One region of the Arthrobacter sp. 210 2 genome, then DNA from elsewhere that is predicted to be linked to it. Evidence: riboswitches for the same ligand, from Rfam matches in the RefSeq annotation. Region 1 holds a riboswitch; the other holds the start of a gene.
The links. Region 1 has a riboswitch for glycine ahead of gcvP (aminomethyl-transferring glycine dehydrogenase). Riboswitches for the same ligand answer to the same signal wherever they lie in the genome.
Positions count from the first base shown of each region.

Region 2: linked by a shared signal. The riboswitch ahead of gcvP (aminomethyl-transferring glycine dehydrogenase) and the one ahead of gcvP (aminomethyl-transferring glycine dehydrogenase) in region 1 are both predicted to bind glycine.

Region 1 covers NZ_JBNHIE010000002.1:305,826-314,841, reverse strand. The annotation lists gene AC5RWA_RS05825 (methylenetetrahydrofolate reductase) at 1-545, opposite strand, end outside; gene cycA (D-serine/D-alanine/glycine transporter) at 542-2,071, opposite strand; glycine riboswitch at 2,123-2,220, opposite strand; glycine riboswitch at 2,222-2,320, opposite strand; glycine riboswitch at 2,589-2,689, shown strand; gene gcvP (aminomethyl-transferring glycine dehydrogenase) at 2,868-5,720, shown strand; gene gcvT (glycine cleavage system aminomethyltransferase GcvT) at 5,794-6,942, shown strand; gene gcvH (glycine cleavage system protein GcvH) at 7,025-7,408, shown strand; gene glyA (serine hydroxymethyltransferase) at 7,405-8,730, shown strand; gene AC5RWA_RS05795 (L-serine ammonia-lyase) at 8,833-9,016, shown strand, end outside.
Region 2 covers NZ_JBNHIE010000011.1:162,014-171,029, forward strand. The annotation lists gene gcvP (aminomethyl-transferring glycine dehydrogenase) at 1-2,203, opposite strand, end outside; glycine riboswitch at 2,388-2,485, opposite strand; gene AC5RWA_RS18575 (TetR/AcrR family transcriptional regulator) at 2,578-3,114, opposite strand; gene AC5RWA_RS18580 (MFS transporter) at 3,198-4,763, shown strand; gene AC5RWA_RS18585 (Dps family protein) at 4,863-5,342, opposite strand; gene AC5RWA_RS18590 (APC family permease) at 5,566-7,119, shown strand; gene AC5RWA_RS18595 (AMIN-like domain-containing (lipo)protein) at 7,227-7,778, opposite strand; gene AC5RWA_RS18600 (DUF4193 domain-containing protein) at 8,052-8,354, opposite strand; gene AC5RWA_RS18605 (hypothetical protein) at 8,468-8,650, opposite strand; gene AC5RWA_RS18610 (hypothetical protein) at 8,792-9,016, shown strand, end outside.

The DNA of each region.
Region 1 (9,016 bases):
GTGGTGACGCCGGATGCCAGGTGTTGCTTTTCCAGCAGGGCGTCGAGCATGTGGAGCTCTCCGTGATGCGGGTGCCCTTCCGGGTAGCCCGCCACTCCCGCCGAGATGTCCCCGTCCGAAAGCTCCATGATGTCCTCCAGCAGTTGAAGGGAGTTGCTGTATGGGCCCGCAGCTTCCGCAGCATCACCGCCGATGGCGAACACCTCCGTGATCCCTGCATCCCGGCAGTCCCGCAGCGCGTTTTCCAGCTGCCCGCGGCTCCCGATGCTCCGGGCAGCAAGGTGCGGGACCACGCTGTATCCCATACCGGCCAGCTGCAGCGCCGTCTGCATGGTCCGCGCGATGCCATGGTGCGGCAGGCACGTCACGGTGATGGTGGAGCCCGGAGGAACGTGGGCCCGGACGCCGGCGGTGATGCCCTCCGTCGGGATGATCTCCAGCCGGGTGGGAAGGCTCCTGGCTTCCCGGGACGCCCGCGTATGCGGGTTGGAGCCGGACCGGATGACCCGCTCGCTTGCCGCACCCGTCAGTTCGGTGCCGATCACTTCGGCGCCTGCTCTTTCTGGGGAGTCCTGTCATTCGCTGTCCCCTTGCTGCGGCCCGCTGCAGCCTCATCGGCCCGGAGCTCGGCCTGAAAGACGGCGAAGCGGGCGAGGTGTGCCGGCCGGCGCCGCAGGATGGCCCACGCAACGCCCAGCACAAGGAACCATGCGGGGGTGACCAGCAGCGCGGCAAGGGTGTCGGGCTGGGTGGTGAGGGCCCAAAGGACGAAGGCGAAGAAGGCGAAGATCAGCCACACCACGGGGATGCCGCCGGGCATTTTGAACGCGGACGCCGAGTGCAGGTGCGGGCGGCGGCGCCGGAAGGCGAGATAGCTGGCAAGGATGATGGACCAGACGAAGATGAAGCAGACGGCGGACACGGTGGTGACCATCTCGAAGGCCTTGCCCACGTCCTGGCCGGCATACATCAGGACGACGCCGGAGAGCAGCAGCACGCAGGACAGGAACAGCGCGTTGCTGGGTACTTTCCTCGCGGAGAGGCGGCTGAAGATTCCGGGAGCGTCGCCTTCCTGGGCCAGGCCAAAGACCATCCGGGACGTGGAGTAGATGCCCGAGTTGGCGGAGGACATGGCGGAGCTCAGGACTACCAGGTTGACGACGGTGGCTGCGGCTCCAAGCCCGGCCAGGGAGAACATTCCGATGAATGGGCTATGGCCGGCCGCGAACTGGGTCCAAGGGGTAACGGACATCAGGATGATCAGGGCGCCGACGTAGAAGAGCAGCACCCGGATGGGGATGGCGTTGATGGCCTTTGGCAGGTTCCGTTCAGGATTCTTGGCCTCGGCGGCCGTTGTGCCAACAAGCTCGATGCCCACGAAGGCGAAAACGGCGATCTGGAAGCCGGCCACGAAACCCATGAATTCGTTGGGGAAGAAACCGCCGTGGCTCCACAGGTTGCTGAACCCGGCGGCTCCTGCGTCGCTCTGGAACCCCGTGAAGATCATGAACAGGCCCACGATGATCAGCGCTGCGATGGCGATGATCTTGATGAGGGCGAACCAGAATTCCGTTTCACCGAACGCCTTCACGGTGGCGAGGTTGAGCAGCAGGAGAATGGCGACCGTGGCCAGCCCGGGGATCCACAGCGGCAGTGAGGGCCAGAGTTCCCGGGAGTACCCGGCGATGGCGATGACGTCGGCAATGCCGGTGATCACCCAGCAGAACCAGTAGGTCCATCCCGTGAAGAACCCGGCCCAGGGCCCCAGGAGGTCGGCCGCGAAATCGCTGAAGGACTTGTAGTTCAGGTTGCTCAGGAGCAGTTCGCCCATGGCCCGCATGACGAAGAACAGCATGAACCCGATGATCATGTACACGAAGATCACGGACGGTCCGGCGGCGGAGATGGTTTTGCCTGAGCCCATAAAAAGGCCGGTGCCAATGGCGCCGCCGATGGCGATGAGCTGGATATGCCTGTTGCTGAGCTGCCGCTCAAGGTGTGGCGGTTCGCTGTGTTGGGCTTTGCCTGGGTGTGGTTGGCCGCTGGGGGACGTCGGGGGATGAATCGTCATGAGGAACTCCATCGTTCAAGCAGCACCGTCAGGTGCCGCAAAGATTCGGTTCCTCCCCGCTCTGTACAGGACCTGAGAGTTTCCGCAGCCATCAAGGCGTGCTTGCACCGTCGGTGAGCCAGGACCTGCCTGGCTGCTTTCCAGAGTTGCCTTTCCGCGGCGGTACGGGGGCCTGAGAGTTTCCTGGGGAGGGTTTGCTCCTACGGCGCCTGCTGAATGTACCGGGCAGGACTCTCCCGCCGCAGGTCAAAGGCATTTTAAGTTAGAAGTCGTGATCAGTTGCGGAGCATTTCCAGCCCCATCCCGGCACGGACTGCCCAGAGTAGGTTGAGCCAGTCCGGCAGGGGACGCCGATCACGGGTTCAGTGTGGTTCCGGTCACGAACGATTGTCAAACCCCTGCCCGCAACAACGTAGCGAACCGACTGCTCCCGGCCGTCATGACTGGACGGATTTGCTTTCGAAGCCCTTCAGCCTGTACCTTGTGAGCCGAATCACCCACATTTGAATAAGCCTTTCGAGCTGTGACGGGAGAGTCCTCCCGGAGCAACACCGGGCAGGCGCCGTAGGAGCAAATCCTCCCCAGGAATCTCTCAGGCCCATGTACCGTCACGGCGAGGCGACTCTGGAAAGCAGCCCGGCTATATCCCTTTGACGAGGGGTCCCGGACTCACCGACGGTGCAAGGGGGGCCCTGCCACAAACAGGCTCCACCGGAATCTCTCAGGTCCAATACAGAGCGGGGAGGAACCCAAACCATGCCGCGCCACCCGTGGCCGGCCAGACCTGGAGTTCCTCATGACGATTCAATCCCTTCCATCGACTTTTGCCGACCGGCACATCGGCGCGCGCCGCCAGGCCGACGTCGACGCGATGCTCAAAGCCGTGGGCTACGACAGCGTGGACGGTCTCGTGGACGTTGCCGTCCCTGCCTCGATCCGCCAGGACAAGGCCCTCCGGCTGGCAGCCGCCATGAGCGAGGTTGAGGTCCTGGCCGAGCTGCGCCGGATCGCCGCCAAAAACAAGACCGCGGTCCAGATGATCGGCCAGGGCTACTACGACACCATCACCCCGGCCGTCATCCGCCGCAACGTCCTGGAAGCGCCGGCCTGGTACACGGCCTACACCCCCTACCAGCCTGAAATTTCCCAGGGCCGGCTTGAGGCGCTGCTGAACTTCCAGACCATGGTCCAGGACCTGACCGCGCTTCCGGTCGCCAACGCCTCGCTGTTGGACGAAGCCACCGCCGTGGCAGAGGCCGTGCTGCTGATGCGCCGGGCCAATAAGAATAAGGACGCCAAGGACGGCAAGACCGTCCTGGATGCCGATTGCCTTCCCCAGACCATTGCCATCGTCCAGGGCCGCGCCGAGGCGCTCGGTTTCGAGGTGGAGGTCGCCGACCTGTCCAACGGACTGCCCGACGGCGCCATCAACGGCATCGTGCTGCAGCAGCCCGGCGTCTCGGGCCGGGTGTGGGACCAGTCGGCGGTCATCGCTGAAGCCAAGGAACGCGGCTCCCTCGTCACCGTCGCTGCCGACCTCCTCGCCCTCACCCTGATCACCCCTCCAGGCGAGCAGGGCGCCGACATCGCCGTCGGCTCCACCCAGCGCTTTGGCGTTCCGCTGTTCTTCGGCGGCCCGCACGCAGCCTACATGGCCGTCCGGACCGGCATGGAACGCACCCTGCCGGGCCGCATCGTCGGCGTGTCCAAGGACAATGCAGGCGCCCCCGCCTACCGTCTCGCGCTGCAGACCCGCGAGCAGCACATCCGCCGGGAAAAGGCGACCTCGAACATCTGCACCGCCCAGGCGCTGCTCGCCATCGTGTCCTCCTTCTACGCCGTTTACCACGGCCCGGACGGGTTGAAGGCCATCGCCGAGAGGGTCCACAACAACACCCGGGTGCTCGCCACCGCCCTCGCCAAGGTGGGCCGGGAGCTCGTCAGCGACTCCTTCTTCGACACCCTTACCGTCCGTGTCCCCGGCAAGGCCCGCAAGGCCATCACCGCGGCTGAGGCCCGGGGCATCAACCTGCGCTTCGTCGACGAAGACACTGTGGGTGTTTCCATCGATGAGACGACGACGGCGGCAACACTTTCCGCTGTTGCCGTCGCCTTTGGCGCCGGTCCCATCGGGGACGCACAGGGCTACGAGCTGCCCGAAACGGTGCTCCGCACCTCGGGCTACCTGCAGCACCCGGTGTTCAACACCCACCGCTCCGAGACCCAGCTGCTGCGGTACATCCGCCGCCTTTCGGACCGGGATCTCGCGCTGGACCGCACCATGATCCCGCTGGGTTCGTGCACCATGAAGCTGAACGCCACCGTGGAGATGGAAGCCATTTCCTGGCCGGAGTTCGCCTCGATCCACCCCTTCGCCCCCGACTCGCAGACCGAGGGCTGGCGCGAACTGATTGAAGGCCTGGAAGCCGACCTCACCGAGATCACCGGCTACGACCAGGTGTCCATCCAGCCCAACGCCGGATCCCAGGGTGAGTTGGCAGGGCTGCTGGCGATCCGCGGCTACCACCTGTCACGCGGCGACGACCAGCGCAACGTCTGCCTGATCCCGGCCTCCGCGCACGGCACCAACGCTGCCTCCGCGGTCCTGGCCGGCATGAAGGTTGTTGTGGTGGCCACCGCCGCCGACGGAACCATCGACCACGCGGACCTGACCGCGAAGATCGAGGCCAACAGGGACGTCCTGTCCTGCATCATGATCACCTACCCCTCCACCCACGGTGTGTACGACGCCGACGTCCGCGAGGTCTGCGACGCCATCCACGCCGCGGGCGGGCAGGTCTACGTCGACGGGGCAAACCTCAACGCCCTGGTCGGTTTGGCTCAACCCGGCAAGTTCGGCGGCGACGTGTCCCACCTGAACCTGCACAAGACCTTCTGCATCCCGCACGGCGGCGGCGGCCCCGGCGTCGGACCCGTAGCTGCCAAGGCACACCTGGCACCCTTCATGCCGGGCGACGCCAACAAAGCCGCGCATGAGGAGGGCCACGGCGTGGCCATCAGCGCGTCACGATACGGCTCCGCCGGTGTCCTCCCCATTTCATGGGCCTACGTGAAGCTGATGGGCGGCGAGGGCCTGACCGAGGCAACGAAGGCCGCACTCCTGGCGGCCAACTACGTCGCTTCCCGGCTGAACGAGTTTTTCCCGGTCCTGTACACCGGTGAGGGCGGGCTCGTGGCGCACGAGTGCATCCTGGACCTGCGCGAACTGACCGCGAAGACGGGTGTCACCGCCGAGGACGTGGCCAAGCGGCTCATCGATTTCGGCTTCCACGCCCCCACCCTCGCATTCCCGGTGGCCGGGACGCTGATGGTGGAGCCCACCGAGTCCGAGGACCTCGCCGAGATCGACCGCTTCATCGACGCGATGATCACCATCCGCGCCGAAATCGATCAGGTGGCCGCCGGGGACTTCACCCTGGAAAACTCGCCGCTGCGCAACGCACCCCACACGGCAGCCGCCGTCGTCAGCTCTGACTGGGACCGCGCCTACCCGCGCGAGCAGGCCGCCTTCCCTGTCTCTGCACTGCGGCAGGACAAGTACTTCCCGCCCGTCGGCCGCATCGACGGCGCAGCCGGGGACCGCAACCTCATCTGCTCCTGCCCGCCGCTCGAAGACTTCGAAAACTAATTCGCCCGTTGGTTGAGCCTGTCGAAACCTGGATCTCGACAGGCTCAACCACCGGCAACAGTAAGGATTCCTGATGACCGAGAAATACACTGCCCTGTTCGAGCAGCACAAAAAAGCCGGCGCCTCCTTTACGGACTTCGGTGGCTGGCAGATGCCGCTCAAGTACGCATCAGAGCTGGCGGAACACCACGCGGTCCGCAATGCTGCCGGGTTGTTCGACCTGTCCCACATGGGTGAAGTCTGGGTGACCGGTCCCGACGCCGCAGCGTTCCTGGACTACGCCCTGGCCGGAAAACTCTCCGCGGTTGCCGTCGGCAAGGCGAAGTACTCACTGATCTGCGACGCCGACGGCGGCATCATCGACGACCTCATCACCTACCGCCGCCCTTCGCCGGAGGAAGGCGTGGACCAGTACCTGGTGGTTCCCAACGCGGGCAATGCCGCCGTCGTGGCCAGGGCGCTCCTGGAGCGGGCGGCGGACTTCGATGTCGCCGTCGATGACGCCTCTGCCGACATTTCGCTGATCGCCATCCAGGGACCGGCGGCCGAAGAAATCCTGCTGAAGCTCGTCCCGGCGCACCAGCACCCGCTGGTCACGGAACTCAAGTACTACGCCGCCGTTGAGGTGGGCATCACCGTCAGCGGTGCGGTCCAGGATCTCCTTGTGGCCCGCACCGGGTACACCGGCGAGGACGGCTTCGAGATCTACATTGGCAACCTGGACGCGGCCGGGCTCTGGGACGCGCTGCTGGAAGCAGGTGAAGGCTCCGGCCTGATCCCCGCCGGCCTCGCCGCCCGCGACTCGCTCCGCCTTGAAGCCGGCATGCCGCTGTACGGGAATGAGTTGTCCCGCCACGTGAACGCCTACTCCGCGGGCCTCGGCCCCGTTGTGTCGCTCACCAAGGAGAGCGACTTCGTGGGCAAGGAGGCGCTGGCCTCAATCAAGGCTGCCGGATTCGGATCAACGGTCGGCCAAAAGCTGGTGGGCCTCAAGGGAACCGGCCGCCGCGCTGCCCGGGCCCACTACCCCGTCCTCAAGGACGGCACCCTGGTAGGGGAAGTCACCTCCGGCCAGCCCAGCCCGACGCTCGGCTACCCCGTGGCCATGGCCTACGTCGACGTCGAATTCGCCACCCCCGGCACCGTCCTGGACATCGACCTCCGCGGCAAGCCAGAGAAGTTCGAGGTCGTTGAACTCCCGTTCTACAAGCGCGACAGGTAGCCCTCCGACGCTCTCTCACCTTTCGCAGGTTTGAACCAAACGCTCTTTCACTTTTCACACTCCAAGAACTAAGGAATTACACATGAGCAAAGTTGTTGCTGAACTGAAGTACTCCGCCGAGCACGAATGGGTTGCCGGTGACGGGTCCGGGCCCACGGGGGTAGGGATTTCCGCTGTCGCTGCCGACGCCCTGGGTGACATTGTGTACGTGGACCTCCCCGAGGTTGGCTCCACGGTTACTGCCGGCGAAACCTGCGGCGAGGTGGAATCCACCAAGTCTGTCTCCGACCTCTACGCCCCGGTCACCGGCGAGGTCGTCGAGATCAACGACGGCGTCGTCTCGGACCCCGCCCTCATCAACACCGACCCTTACGGTGCCGGCTGGCTCTTCAAGGTGGCGGTCACTGAAGAAGGCCCGCTCATGTCCGCTGAAGAGTACGCCGCAGCCAACGGCGGCGAGCTGTGAGCGGCACCGCTGCCGTAACGGCAGCCTTCGAGCAGGTCATCTCCCCGTCCCTGGACGCAGACCTGTCCGAGCTGGACCCTGAGATCGCCGCAAAGATCGACGACGAACTGGGCCGCCAGCGCGACGGCCTGGAATTGATCGCGTCCGAGAACCACACGGCCGCTGCTGTCATGCAGGCGCAGGGCTCCGTGCTGACCAACAAGTACGCCGAGGGTTACCCGGGCAAGCGCTACTACGGCGGCTGCGAACACGTGGACGTGATCGAGCAGTTGGCGATCGACCGCGTCAAGGCCCTTTTCGGCGCCGAGTACGCGAACGTCCAGCCGCACTCCGGCGCCCAGGCGAACGCGTCAGTCATGCACGCGCTGATCAAGCCGGGCGACACCATCATGGGCCTGAACCTGGCCCACGGCGGGCACCTCACCCACGGCATGAAGATCAACTTCTCCGGCAAGCTCTACAACGTGGTTCCGTACCAGGTCCGCGAAGACACCCACACCATTGACATGGCAGAGGTGGAGCGCCTGGCCCAGGAGCACAAGCCGCAGCTGATCGTGGCCGGCTGGTCCGCCTACGCACGGCAGCTGGACTTCGCCGAATTCCGCCGCATCGCCGATTCGGTGGGCGCCTACCTGATGGTGGACATGGCCCACTTCGCCGGCCTGGTTGCCGCCGGACTGCACCCCTCCCCCGTGCCGCACGCGCACGTCACCACGTCCACCACGCACAAGACCCTCGCCGGTCCACGCGGCGGCATCATCCTGTCCAACGACGCCGACGTGGCCAAGAAGATCAACTCGGCAGTGTTCCCGGGCCAGCAGGGCGGGCCACTCGAGCACGTCATCGCCGGCAAAGCCGTGGCGTTCAAGATCGCGGCGTCTGCCGAGTTCAAGGAACGCCAGGAGCGCGTCCTGGCCGGTGCCCGCATTCTGGCAGAGCGCCTGGTCCAGCCCGACGTCACCGCCAAGGGCATCAACGTGATCTCCGGCGGCACCGACGTCCACCTGGTCCTGGTTGACCTGCGCAACTGCGAACTCGACGGCCAGCAGGCCGAAGACCGGCTCGCGGCGATCGACATCACGGTCAACCGCAACGCCGTCCCCTTCGACCCCCGCCCGCCCATGGTCACCTCCGGCCTCCGCATCGGCACGCCCGCACTCGCCACCCGCGGCTTCGGCGAAGCAGCGTTCCGCGAGGTTGCGGACATCATCGCCGAGGCCTTAACGGCCGACGCCGATACGGACCTTTCCGGGCTGCGGAACCGCGTCGAGGCCCTGGCTGCAGCCCACCCCCTCTACCCGGGCATAGCACCGCTTAGCTGAACCGGCAAGGTTTCGACAGGCTCAACCACCGGTGGTTGAGCCTGTCGAAACCCCGGCCCCGCTGTTCCTTTCCCCTTCTCCATTCAGTTAGGAAGACCTGCCATGGCTGTTGGAGTCTTTGATCTCTTTTCGATTGGGATCGGGCCTTCGAGTTCCCATACTGTGGGGCCGATGCGGGCTGCTGCTATGTTTGCGGAGGAGTTGAACGCTTCCGGGGTGCTGGCGGAGGTGGCGGGGTTGCGGGTGGACCTGTACGGGTCGCTGGCCGCGACCGGTCACGGGCACG
Region 2 (9,016 bases), on a different contig from region 1:
GCATGAAGGGTGCCAGGTGTGCCTTTGCTGCCACCGGTCCGACGCCGGGGCCACCGCCGCCGTGCGGGATGCAGAAGGTCTTGTGCAGGTTCAGGTGCGATACGTCGCCGCCGAACTTGCCGGGTTGGGCCAACCCCACCAGGGCGTTGAGGTTGGCGCCGTCGATGTAGACCTGGCCGCCGGCTGCGTGGATGGCGTCGCAGACCTCGCGGACGTCGGCGTCGTACACACCGTGCGTGGACGGGTACGTGATCATGATCGCCGAAAGCGCGTCCTTGTGCGCGTCGATCTTGGCGTACAGGTCCGCGTGGTCGATGGTTCCGTCGGAGGCGGTGGCCACCACCACAACCTTCATGCCGGCCAGGACCGCGGAGGCAGCATTGGTGCCGTGCGCGGAGGCCGGGATCAGGCAGACATTGCGCTGATCGTCGCCACGGGACAGGTGGTAGCCGCGGATCGCCAGCAGCCCTGCCAACTCACCCTGGGAACCGGCGTTGGGCTGGATGGACACCTGATCATAGCCCGTGATCTCGGTCAGCTGCGCCTCGAGGTCAGCAATCAGTTCACGCCAGCCCTCGGTCTGCGAATCCGGGGCGAACGGGTGGGTCGAGGCGAACTCCGGCCAGGAAATCGCTTCCATCTCCGCCGTGGCGTTCAGCTTCATGGTGCACGAACCCAGCGGGATCATGGTGCGGTCCAGTGCCAGGTCCCGGTCGGACAGCTTCCGGATGTACCGCAGCAGCTGGGTCTCGGAGCGGTGCGTGTTGAACACCGGGTGCTGCAGGTAGCCGCTGGAGCGTTCGACGGCGGGGTCCAGCGCAAAACTGCCGGTAGATCCGACCGCTTCGGCGCCGAAGACGGAAACGACATCGGCGACGACCGCCGTCGTGGTGGTTTCATCAACGGAGATGCCTACGGTGTCGGCGTCGATGCCCCGCAGGTTGATGCCCTTGGCCTCGGCGTCCGCAACGATTTCGGCAGCCCTGCCGGGCACGCGGACGGTGACGGTGTCAAAGAAGGAGGTGTGCAGAACCTCTGCCCCGGCAGCCTTCAGGGAAGCAGCCAGCGTGCGGGCATGGCGGTTGGCGGTCTGGGCGATCGCCTTCAGCCCCTCGGGGCCGTGGTAAACGGCGTACATCGACGCAACAATGGCCAGCAGGGCCTGCGCGGTGCAAATGTTGGAGGTGGCCTTCTCGCGGCGGATGTGCTGTTCGCGGGTCTGCAGCGCAAGGCGGTAGGCGGGGACACCGGCGTCGTCCTTGGACACGCCCACCAGGCGGCCGGGCATGGAGCGCTCGAGCCCCTTCTGGACCGCCATGTACGCGGCGTGCGGGCCGCCGAAGAACAGCGGGACGCCAAAACGCTGGGCGGAGCCGACGGCGATATCGGCGCCCTGCTCCCCCGGCGGGGTGATCAGGGTTAGCGCCAGGAGGTCAGCCGCGACGGTCACGAGCGCGCCGCGTTCCTTGGCTTCACCGATAACGGCGGAGTGGTCGAAGACGCGGCCCGAAACGCCGGGCTGCTGCAGCACGATGCCGTTGATGGCACCGTCCGGCAGGCCCGCGGACAGGTCGGCAATTTCAACCTCGAAGCCGAGCGCCTCAGCGCGGCCCTTGACGATCGCGATGGTCTGCGGCAGGCAGTCCGCGTCCAGGACGGTCTTGCCATCCCTGGCGTCCTTGTTCTTGTTCGCGCGGCGCATCATGAGTACCGCTTCGGCCACGGCGGTGGCTTCATCGAGCAGGGACGCGTTGGCGATGGGCAGGCCAACGAGGTCCTGGACCATGGTTTGGAAGTTCAGCAGCGCCTCAAGCCGGCCCTGCGAAATTTCAGGCTGGTACGGGGTGTAGGCCGTGTACCAGGCCGGGGATTCCAGGATGTTGCGGCGGATCACGGGCGGGGTCACCGTGTCGAAGTAGCCCTGGCCGATCATCTGCACGGCCGTCCTGTTCTTGGCTGCCAGCTTGCGCAGTTCGGCGAGCGCTTCCACCTCGCTCAGGGCCGCGGACAGTTTCAGCGGGGTTTCCTGACGGATGTCCTTGGGGACCGCCGTATCAACCAGGGCGTCCACGGTGTCGAAGCCGACGGCTTTCAACATGGCGTCGACGTCGGCCTGGCGCCGTGCGCCAATATGACGGTCAACGAAGGTGGCAGCTGAGGCCAGGGAGGCGGAGGCCGGAGATACGGTCACGAGGAACTCCATAATTCAGGTGGCGCAGGGTACGCCACATCGATTCGGGTTCCTCCCCGCTCTGTATTGGACCTGAGAGTTTCCGCGTTGCCGTGCTTGCGCATGGCCCCGCTTGCACCGTCGGTGAGCACAACAGTCCTTGGTCTCCCGTAGCCGGGATGGCACAGGCGGACTGCCTGCTGCTTTCCAGAGGTGCCTCGCCGCGGCGGTACATGGGCCTGTGAGATTCCTGGGGAGGGTTTGCTCCTACGGCGCCTGCTTGTACTTTCGGCAGAACTCTCCCGCCGCAGATCAAAGGCTATTCATTTGGATTGCTGAGAACGGCCGGTGAGGGCCTTCACAGCCTCCAATTGTCCTACGCCGCAGCCCCTGGGGCAAATGACGGCCTACCTGCGCAGGCGCTCCAGGGCAGCAAGGAGATTGTCCACATCCGCGGCGGCTCCGCCTTCCGGCACGGGGCCGACGGCCAACATGGCATTGAAGTAGAGCCCGTCCCCCATGTAGAGCACTGCTTTGGCCAGTGCCGGGCCCACATCGGCGGCGATCTCGTCCAGCCAGCGCTGCTGGATGGCGGCGAAGCGGCGGCGCGTTTCCTCGTGCGCCACTTCTGCGAGCCGGGTCGCGGCGACGATTGCCCGGTCCAGCGGGGTGTCAGCCCAGACGGAGGACCTGATGAAGTATGCCGCGGCCCCCTCCTCCGCCTTGGCCATGGCATCGGCGTCGGCTCCGGCCAGTTCGTCCAGCCGGTCCAGCAGCACCTGGATCAGGGCTTCCTTGTTTGGAAAGTGGTAGAGCAGGCCGCCCTTGGAAACCCCGGCCTTCGCCGCGACGGCGTCAAGGGTGGCTGCACGCTCCCCCACGTCGATCAGAAGGGTTTCAAAGGCGTCAAGTACGGCGTCGCGGGCTACGGGCTTGCGGGGCATGCCTCTAATCATGCCTTCCTCCATGCATTATTCCTCAAACCCAGCGGTTCGTAACTATACCGTCCAGACGGTACAGTTATGGCATGACCATTTCCGCTGGCACCACCAGGACCTCTGCATCTGCTTCCGGCAGTCCGCTTTCCCGGGCGCCGTGGCGTGACTGGCTTGCCCTGGGCCTGCTGATGTTCCCGGTGCTGCTGGTCGCGGTGGACAACACCGCGCTGACGTTTGCCCTGCCAGCCATCGCAGGCTCACTGGACCCCTCCGGAGTCCAGCTCCTGTGGATCGTGGATGCGTATCCGCTGGTCCTTGCAGGACTGCTGGTGTCCATGGGAAGCCTGGGCGACCGCATCGGCCGCAGGAAGCTGCTGATCACCGGCAGCATCGGCTTTGCCGCACTGTCCGCCGCCACCGCCTTCGCACCGAGCCCGGAGTGGCTGATCGCCGGCCGCGCATCCCTGGGATTCTTCGGCGCCATGCTGATGCCCTCCACGCTGTCGCTGATCCGCAACATCTTCCCGGAGCCCAACCGCCGCCGGCTGGCCGTCGCCATCTGGGCTGCAGGGTTCTCAGGGGGCGCCGCCCTGGGACCAATCTTCGGCGGCTGGCTGGTGGAGCAGTTCTGGTGGGGCGCGGTCTTCCTCGTCGCCGTTCCCCTCATGCTGCCCCTTCTGGCCTTCGGACCTGTGTTCATTCCGGAATCGAAGGACCCGTCGCCGGGGAAGGTGGACGTTCCCAGCATCCTGCTCTCCCTGCTGGTCATGGTTCCGGTGGTTTACGGAATCAAGGACATTGCCACCGAGGGGCCGGGACCGGCAGGCCTGGGCAGCTTGGTGTTCGGGCTGGTGATGGCAGCCGTCTTTGTGCGCCGGCAGCTGACGCTGGCCAACCCGCTCCTGGACATGTCCCTGTTCCGGAACAGGGTGTTCAGCATGGCCATCGCGGCCAACGTCCTGGCCCTGTTTTCGTTCAACGGCTTTATCCTCTTCCTGGCCCAGCACCTGCAGCTCCTCGAGGGCATGTCCCCCTCCTCTGCGGGGATTGCGATGATCCCGGCACTGGTGGCCACGGTAGTGGCAGGCCTGGTGGTTGTGCCGCTCGTCCGGCGGGTGCGGCCCGGATTCGTGGTGGGAACAGGACTGGCCTTCAGCGCCGCCGGCTACAGCCTTGTCACCTTCGGCAACCACAGCGGCGGCCCGGCACTCCTGTTGGCGGCCCTCCTGATCCTGGCCCTGGGCGTGGGCACTGCCGAGACCATTTCCAACGACCTCATCCTGGGTGCTGCACCGCCCGAGAAGTCGGGTGCGGCGGCAGCGATTTCCGAGACGGGCTACGAGGTGGGTTCGCTCCTGGGCACGGCGGTACTGGGCTCCATCCTGACAGCCTCCTACCAGCACAACCTCCGGCTGCCGGCCGGGCTGCTGGAAGCCGCGCCGCCCTCCGCCGCGCACAACGCCGGCGAAACGCTCGCCGGGGCCATGGAAGTTGCCTCAGCACTGCCCGCTCCCCTGGCGGATGCCGTCCGGGACGCCGCGGCCGCAGCCTTCAACTCGGGGGTTCACATCACGGCCGCCATTGGGCTGGTACTGATGGCGACGGCGGCAGTGCTCGCCGCCGTCGTGCTCCGCAAAGTGCCCAAGGCCGTCTAAGGCGGCGGGCAACATCGGATTAGACAGCGAAAAGGCACCCGGCGCCGGAGCATTGCTCCGACGCCGGGCGCCTTGTGACTGTTGCCTGATCCCGCGGGGCTACTTGGCGTCCGGGGCGGTGACGCTGGCGGTGGGCTTCATGGTTTCGGCGTTCACCATCCAGGCGAACTGCTCCAGCTTGGCGATGAACTCATGCAGCAGGTCGGCACTGGTGGGATCTTCCTCATCCACCTCGTCGTGGACCTTTCGCATGGTTCCCACGGCAGCCTCAAGGGCTGCGACGATCCGCTCAATGGCGTCCTTGGTGCTGATCAGGCCCTCGGGGAACTGCGCCAGGCTGGTGGCTTCGGCAACCGTGGAGCTGCGGCCGTCCGGAAGCGCGTGCAGTGCACGCATGCGCTCCGCCGTGTCATCGGCGAACTGGCGCGCTGCGTCCACGATTTCATCCAGCTGAAGGTGGAGGTCCCGGAAGTTGGTACCCACAATGTTCCAGTGGGCCTGCTTGCCCTGGAGGTGCAGTTCGATCAGGTCCGTGAGCACGGCCTGCAAATTGTTGGTCAGTGTCGGTGAAGCTTTCATGCGTCCTCCTCATTGGTCCAGTAATCCCGAACCTACCAGCCCCTGCAGAGCGCGGCGGCGGGGACGGGGGCAGTTTCTCAGTGAGCTTACTAATTTGCGCTGAACGGACATAAACGAACGTGATTCATATTTCCCCTTGCGTAGGCAGCTCCGCACCCTCATACTAAATGAACGCCATTCATATAGTGACCGTCGTCATAATGTCTTCCCAGAAAGTGGTGCCATGACAGAGACAATCCGCACCAGCACGCCCTCCCCCGGCCCCAGCAGCAACACTTCCGCCGCCGGCATCAGCGCCAAAGGACTGAAAGGCGGGCAGCTCGGGCTCCTCGCCGTCGTCGTCCTTGGCATTTCCACCATTGCCCCGGCCTACACCCTCACCAGCGCACTGGGCCCCACCGTCAACGAAGCCGGACTCCAGCTGCCCGTCATCTTCCTGATCGGTTTCATTCCCATGATCCTGGTCTCGCTCGCCTACCGGGAGCTCAACGCCGACTCCCCGGACAGCGGGACCACGTTCACGTGGGTCACCAAGGCCTTCGGACCCTGGGTGGGCTGGATGGGTGGCTGGGGCCTGCTGGCCGCCAACATCATCGTGCTGTCCAACCTCGCCGGCGTTGCCGTCGATTTCTTCTACCTCTTCCTGTCACAGCTCACCGGAGCCCCGGAACTGGCAGACCTGGCGGCCAACAAAGCCTTGAACGTGCTGACCTGCTTTGTATTCGTGGCCCTGGCCGTCTGGGTCAGCTACCGCGGGCTGCACACCACCAAACGGGTGCAGTACGGCCTGGTGGGGTTCCAGCTGCTGGTCCTTGGTCTCTTCGTGGCCATGGCGTTCGCCAACTGGTCGAGCTCCGAAACGGCCATCCCTTTCAGCTGGGAATGGTTCGATGTCACCAAGATTGAAACCTTTGGCCAGATCGCCGCAGGAATTTCACTGTCCATCTTCGTGTACTGGGGCTGGGACGTCTGCCTCACCGTGAACGAGGAAACGGCGAACGGCAAGAAGACCTCCGGCTTGGCCGGCACCCTCACCGCCGTCATCGTCCTGGCCATCTACCTGCTGGTCAGCATCGCCACCATGATGTTCGCCGGCGTGGGCGATACCGGCAACGGCCTGAACAACACCGAAATCCACGAGAACATCTTCACGGCCCTGGCCTCCCCCATCATGGGCCCCTTCGCCATCCTGATGTCCCTTGCAGTGCTGTCCAGCTCCGCCGCGTCCCTGCAGTCCACGTTCATGTCGCCGTCGCGGAGCCTGCTGGCGATGGGCCACTACGGTGCCCTGCCGGAGCCGTTCAGCCGGGTCAGCAGGAAGTTCGCGACGCCGGGCTTCGCCACCATCGCGGCGGGCGTCATGTCGGCGGGGTTCTACGCAGTGATGCACGTGGTCAGTGAAAACGTCCTCAATGACACCATCCTGGCCCTGGGCCTGATGATCTGCTTCTACTACGGGCTGACCGCCCTGGCCTGCGCCTGGTACTTCCGGCACAGCGTCTTCAGCAGCGTCCGCAACTTCGTCCTGCGGCTCCTGTGCCCGGTGCTCGGCGGAGTAGGCCTGTTCGTGGTGTTCGGCCAGACCGCCGTGGACAGCCTTGCTCCCGAGTTCGGCAGCGGTTCCGAGGTGTTCGGCGTCGGGTTGGTCTTCGTCCTGGGCATCGGGATCCTGGCCCTTGGCGCCGTGTTCATGCTCATCATGGCCCGGGTCCGGCCCGGCTTCTTCCGGGGCGAGACCCTGAAGCGGGACACCCCCGCACTGGTGGTTCCGGAGTAGGCCAAGGCCTCCATGGCACTGCCCCCGCACAAAAGGTGCCGTGCCCCCGCGATCCGGGGGCGCGGCACCTTTCAGTTGTGTGCCGGCCTTGGGCAGCCGGCCCGATGTCACCAGAAGTGCGCTACGTCAATCACAAGGCGGGAGCCGGCACCCGGACCGTCCAGGGTGAAAACCCGGAACGGCAGGCGGGCACGGACGCCCAGGCCAACGTTGGTGTAGCCTTCAAAGCTTCCGGCCCAGGCAACCTGGCGGAAGGTCTGGTAACCCGCAACGTTGGCAAGTTCTGCCTGGTTGCGGGGCTCATACGTGGGCCTGCCGCTGTTGTTGTCGTAGGCCGGCGCTGTGAGAGTGACCTGCAGCCGTGCGCCGCCACGGACCGGGACGGTAAAGCCGGACCCGTCCTGGACAATCCGCGGTACGTAACGCACGGTGTACCCGGCGGCCGGGCCATTAAGGTCCACCACCATCCGGTCAAAGCAGTAGTGCTGCCCAGTCCGGATGTTGGTGACGGATGCGGTGGTGGGGTTTTCACTGGTTTTAGCCAGGGATCCCCAGCCCAGCCCGCAATACGATGTGGTTGCCGAGGCGGGCCCCGGAACCAGGAGTCCCAGCCCAACGGCCATGAGGATAGCCGTGAGCCAGATGGAGAGTTTTTTCATTGTGGTGCCACCCATGGAAGGAGCGATTGGATAGCTCAAGCCTAGGAGCGTCAAGGCCCCGAAACGAGGGCTGTGGCCGCTTCGGCGCGCAACCGTTAGGGTGCTCCCGCGCGCATCACGCCGCCATAAAACGAGGGGCGGATTTCGGCCTTTCTTGACCCTTTTGGTGCCCTTTCTGCATCCGTCCGTTACCGCTGGTAACGACGCCGGCGGGAGACGAAGAAGCGCCGGCCACCCTGGGAGGGTGCCGGCGCCGGGCTTCGTACTGGAGGCCTAGCCTTCGCAGTCGCGGCAGTACTTCATGCCGTTCTTTTCCCGCGCAACCTGGGAACGGTGGCGGACCAAAAAGCATGACGAGCAGGTAAATTCATCGGACTGCTCAGGAACAACGATGACCGTCAGTTCCTCGTTGGAAAGGTCGGCGCCGGGCAGGTCGATGCCTTCAGCAGTGTCGTTCTCGTCAAGGTCAATGACCGCGGTCTGGGCGTTGCCGCCACGTGACGCCTGAAGGGCCTCGAGCGAGTCCGCCGGAGTCTCTTCTTCCTGCTTGCGTGGAGCATCGTAATCGGTAGCCATAGCGTGTTCACTTTCGTTGCTGCGCAGCGCCATCTCAGGCACCTCAGTGAAGCAGTTTAGGGCATGATCCCGTAACGGACGCAAGAGTGTGTGCAAGCAGACACCGCGCGGGGTTAGAGCTCCTGGCCGGTGTGGTGCGCACGGGCGTGCCCCGCCCCCACCGCCACTCCGCTCAGGGCCGGAAGCCAGCCCCAGCGGGTGGCGTCGGCCATGGCATCGGCGGCCTCGTCCGGGGACTCATAGGTGAAGGTGTCGGTGAGCCATGCACGGAGCCGGCCAAGGAAATCAGCGGTCATCCCTGAAAGGTATGCGGTGATTGTTGTGGGCGCGTTTCGCGGCGGTCTCGCAGGCGTTAACCATGGCGGTTTCCCTGGCGCGGTCCTACGCTGGAAGCCCTCCGGCTGCCGGCGGCCGGAACCCGCAGGAAAGGAACCATGATGGCGGCACGGTTGAACCGCACTGCATTCGCCCACGCCCGGGAGCTTATTAAGGCGGGCAAGGTTGAACGCGATGTCCGGGATGACTGGAGCGAACATGCTCCCTCCACGGACCAGGAAAACGCCTTCATCGACAAGCACGGCTTCGGCAGCTTCGCGGAATGGCACCTTGGCCGGGACGACGAAAAGTCGGACGGCACCAAGGGCAGCGTCAGCTTTCCCTTT